Regions from separate parts of the Lachnoclostridium sp. Marseille-P6806 genome, predicted to be linked through region 1. Evidence: predicted binding sites of a transcription regulator. Region 1 holds the regulator's gene; the other holds the start of a gene.
What was found. Region 1 encodes NrdR, which represses ribonucleotide reductase genes. Its sites were predicted from a motif close to CACAANATNTTGTG; they were not measured.
Positions count from the first base shown of each region.

Region 2: ACESON_RS07615 (ribonucleoside triphosphate reductase) is a predicted target of NrdR. The motif match lies at 1,152-1,165, and genes of this name have one in related genera.

Region 1 covers NZ_CAXSLG010000001.1:95,733-98,195, reverse strand. The annotation lists gene ACESON_RS00395 (hypothetical protein) at 1-366, shown strand, start outside; gene ACESON_RS00390 (YlmC/YmxH family sporulation protein) at 464-700, shown strand; gene nrdR (transcriptional regulator NrdR) at 837-1,292, shown strand; gene ACESON_RS00380 (YqeG family HAD IIIA-type phosphatase) at 1,311-1,820, shown strand; gene ACESON_RS00375 (shikimate kinase) at 2,024-2,463, shown strand, end outside.
Region 2 covers NZ_CAXSLG010000005.1:42,479-44,941, reverse strand. The annotation lists gene hflX (GTPase HflX) at 1-1,076, shown strand, start outside; gene ACESON_RS07615 (ribonucleoside triphosphate reductase) at 1,248-2,463, shown strand, end outside.

The DNA of each region.
Region 1 (2,463 bases):
AGGCAGTCACCAAATGGTCTGGCGACTGCTTCTCTGGTTATGGGAATCCTGGCAGTTGTGATGACGTGCTGCTGCTACGGGGGACTTATTTTCGGCGGACTGGGAATTTTATTTGCCCTTCTGTCAAAAGGAAACGAACCGATGAGCGGACGGGCCAAGGCAGGGCTGGGGCTGTCCCTGGGAGGTTTGATTTTAACTGTTTTTATGTGGGGACTTTTTCTGTTTGTAGGAATTTCAGGATACGGAGGAGGATTTGAAATCGGTATTCCTGAGGTTCCTCAGATGCCGGAGCCGGAATTTGATTTGCCGGAGAATCTGGTTGCAGGGCTGCAGCAGTTTTTCTTTGGTAAAGAGCTGTTTCGGTAATGATTTCCGGATGGAACCATATGATCAAGATGCGCATAGAATATACCAGGAAGAAATGGGGTGGTTCTGTGCGCATTTTTGATTTAAAAAAAAAGAAGTGATTAATATCTGCGACTGCAGACGTCTGGGATATGTGGGAGATGTGGAGTTTGATCCGGAAACTGGCTGTATTACTCACCTGATTGTACCGGGGCCGGGCTGTCTGTGCGGGATTTTCGGAAGGGAAAAGGAGTATGTGATTTCCTTTCGCGATGTCAGGCAGATTGGCTCAGACATTATTCTTGTGGAAATCAGACGTCTGAAGGATGTGGAAAAGGCATGCAGCGGTGTGTGAGAAAAGGGGGGAGTATGGCGGCCGGGGGATTGCAGTGAAAACTGCTTGCGGATCTTGGTTATGTCATGTAAAATAAATGTAATATTTACAGACAAAACCCCATGGGTTTTTACAGAGAATGAGGAGGAAAGAGGAAGTGAAATGTCCATACTGCAATGCACAGGATACAAAGGTAATCGACTCCAGACCTGCTGATGATAACAGCTCCATACGCCGACGCCGTCAGTGTGAAAAGTGCGGAAAGCGGTTTACTACCTATGAGAAACTGGAAACAATGCCCCTGATGGTAATTAAAAAGGATCGGTCCAGGGAAACCTATGATCGCTCCAAGATTGAGTCGGGAATTATTCATTCCTGTCACAAGCGGCCGGTGTCCACACAGCAGATCAATGCCATGATTGATGAGATTGAAAATCAGATTTTCAACATGGAGGAAAAGGAAGTGGAGACTACGGTAATCGGTGAATTGGTGATGCGCAAGCTGAAGCAGTTAGACGAGGTGGCTTATGTGCGTTTTGCATCTGTTTACCGGGAGTTTAAGGATGTGAACACCTTTATGGAGGAGCTGGGAAAGCTTCTTCAGAACAAATAAACAGGAGAAAAAGCATTGATACTGGAACAGTTTTATCCCCGTGAATGGCTCAACAGCACCTATGAGATTCCATGGGAGCAGTGGCAAAAAAAGGGTATTCGGGGCGTGATTTTTGACATTGACAATACGCTGGTGGAGCATGGTGCTCCGGCAGATAAAAGGGCGGTGGAGCTGTTTGAACGGCTTCGGGGACTGGGCATAAAAACCTGCCTTTTGTCCAACAATAAGGAACCTCGGGTGGCGTCCTTTGCAGCTGCCGTACATTCTCCTTATATTTATAAGGCAGGAAAGCCGGGAAGAAAAAATTATCTCCGGGCGATGGAGCTGATGGGAACAGACAGAAAGACAACCCTGTTTGTGGGAGATCAGCTGTTTACAGATGTTTACGGGGCCAATCGCTGTGGGATTTACGGGATTTTAGTGAAGCCCATTAACCCCAGAGAGGAGATCCAGATTGTATTGAAACGATATTTGGAGGCTCCTATTTTACATTGCTATAAAAAATCTCATTCCAGCCAGAAAAAATGACGGGAGATGTTTGGGCGCGAGGTTTGGGCCTGGAAACGTTTTGTGAAAAGGTTTGAGTTTGGGGGCGTTTTGCTGGGAGATTTGAGCCAGGGGAGCGTTTTTGCCGGAAGTTTTGAGCCAGGGGAATATGCTGTCAAAAGTAGGCGCCGGAAGGCACGCATGGACTGGGAAGAGAGAAAAATATTTACATGGGAGATGGGAGTATGAGCGGAGAAAATGTGATTTTTATTGGATTTATGGGAGCAGGCAAGACCAGTGTGGGACGGGCCTATGCCCAGACAGCAGGAATTCCGTTAGTGGATACGGATCAGATGATAGAAGAGGAAGCGGGCATGACCATCTCTGATATTTTCCGGTTGAAGGGGGAGGAATTTTTCCGGGAAACGGAGACTGCTGTATTAAAAAAGCTGCAGAAGGAAACGGAGCCGAAGGTAATTTCAGTGGGAGGAGGACTGCCTCTCAGGGAGGAAAACAGAGCTCTTTTAAGGGAACTGGGACAGGTGATTTTTCTTCAGGTAAAAGCAGAAACGGTGATAGAACGGTTAAAGGGAGATACCACCAGACCTCTTCTTCAGGGAACTGATGTGAAGCAGCGGGCGGAAGAACTTTTGGCCTACCGGAATCCTATTTATCGTCAGGCAGC
Region 2 (2,463 bases), on a different contig from region 1:
CCTATCTGGGAAAAGGAAAGATAGAAGAGGTAAAGGAGCTGATCTGGGAACTGGGAGCTACAGGCGTTGTCTGTGACGATGAGCTGTCCCCGGCTCAGATGAGAAACTTGGAGGATGCTCTGGATACAAAGGTGATGGATCGAACCATGGTGATTCTTGATATCTTTGCCTCCCGTGCAACTACCAGCGAGGGAAAGATTCAGGTTGAACTGGCACAGCTGAAATACAGGGCAGCTCGTCTGGTAGGACTGCGGAGCTCCCTTTCCCGTCTGGGAGGCGGAATCGGTACAAGAGGACCAGGTGAGAAAAAGCTGGAGATGGACCGCCGTCTGATTCATGAGCGGATTAGCCAGCTGAAATCGGAGCTGGAAACAGTGAAGCGTCACCGTGACGTGATCCGCAGACAGAGAGAAAAGCAGCACACGCCTGTGGCAGCTATTGTAGGCTATACCAATGCAGGAAAATCAACCTTGTTGAACAAGCTTACGGATGCGGGAATTCTGGCTGAGGACAAGCTGTTTGCCACCCTGGATCCGACGACCAGGGGACTGGAGCTAGAGAGCGGGCAGCAGATTTTGCTGACTGATACGGTAGGTTTTATCCGGAAGCTGCCGCATCACCTGATTGAAGCATTTAAAAGTACTCTGGAGGAGGCGCGTTACAGTGATATGATTCTCCATGTAGTGGACTGCTCCAATCCCAATATGGATATGCAGATGCATGTGGTTTATGAAACCTTACGGGAGCTGAAGGTGGAGGATAAAACCATTATCACTGTATTTAACAAGATTGACAAAAAAACAGATGGGGAATATCCCAGAGATCTCCAGTCAGATTATCAGATTCAGATTTCTGCAAAAACAGGAGAAGGATTAGACCAGCTTATAAGTACCCTGGAAAAAGTTCTGAGAAGTCAGAAAATATATCTGGAACGCCTGTTTTCGTACAGTGAAGCAGGAAAGATTCAGACCATAAGAAAATATGGAGAGCTGATTTCCGAGGAGTATCAGGGAGATGGAATCTATGTAAAAGCGTATGTTCCCGCAGAATTTTTTGCAGCAGTCATGGAAAAATAAGATTTTTTCCAGTCATAATATATTTATTAGAAAATATCATAAAACACAATATCTATGTTTTTATTTTGACGAGAAAACAAGATATTGTGTTTTGTTTTGTGATTTGCTATAATAATCCCATAGCGCCGTCAGAAACCGGATATGGTTTGAAGGCAAGAAGGGGGTTTTTATATGATCAGTGTGGTAAAACGTGACGGAGAAATAGCAGAATTTTCCCTGAATAAGATAACAGAAGCAATTAAGAAGGCTTTTCGGGCAACGGGAAAGGAGTACAACAACGAGATTTTAGAGCTTCTTTCTCTTCGCGTTACCTCTGATTTCCAGAGTAAACTGGAGAATGGCAATATTTCTGTAGAACAGATTCAGGACAGTGTGGAGCATGTGCTGGAGCAGACCGGCTACACGGATGTCGCAAAGGCTTATATCCTTTACCGGAAGCAGCGGGAGAAAATCCGCAACATGAAAAATACCATCCTGGATTATAAGGATGTAGTAAACAGCTATGTAAAGGTAGAGGACTGGCGGGTAAAAGAGAATTCAACCGTAACCTATTCCGTAGGCGGTCTGATTTTAAGTAATTCCGGGGCCATTACAGCCAATTACTGGCTTTCAGAGATCTATGATCAGGAGATTGCCCAGGCTCATAGGAATGCGGACATTCACATTCACGATTTGTCGATGCTGACCGGCTACTGCGCCGGATGGTCTTTAAAGCAGCTTTTACTGGAAGGACTTGGCGGGATTCCCGGAAAGATTACCTCTTCTCCGGCGAAGCATTTGTCTGTTCTCTGCAATCAGATGGTAAACTTTCTGGGAATTATGCAGAATGAATGGGCCGGCGCCCAGGCATTTTCCTCGTTTGATACCTACCTGGCTCCCTTTGTCAAGGCAGATAATCTGTCCTATCGGGAAGTGAAAAAGTGCATTGAGTCCTTTATTTATGGAGTGAACACGCCCAGCCGCTGGGGAACCCAGGCGCCGTTTTCCAACATTACTCTGGACTGGACTGTTCCGGATGATATGGCAGAGCTTCCTGCGATTGTCGGCGGCAAAGAGATGGATTTCAAATACAAAGACTGTAAGCGGGAAATGGATATGGTTAACCGCGCCTTTATTGAAACGATGATAGAGGGAGATGCCAACGGACGGGGATTCCAGTATCCCATTCCTACCTATTCTATTACCAGAGATTTCGACTGGTCGGATACGGAAAATAACCGGCTGCTGTTTGAGATGACAGCCAAGTACGGCACTCCGTATTTTTCCAATTATATTAACAGCGATATGCAGCCCAGCGATGTGCGCAGCATGTGCTGCCGTCTGAGGCTGGATCTGCGTGAGCTTCGAAGAAAAACAGGAGGCTTCTTTGGTTCTGGAGAGAGTACAG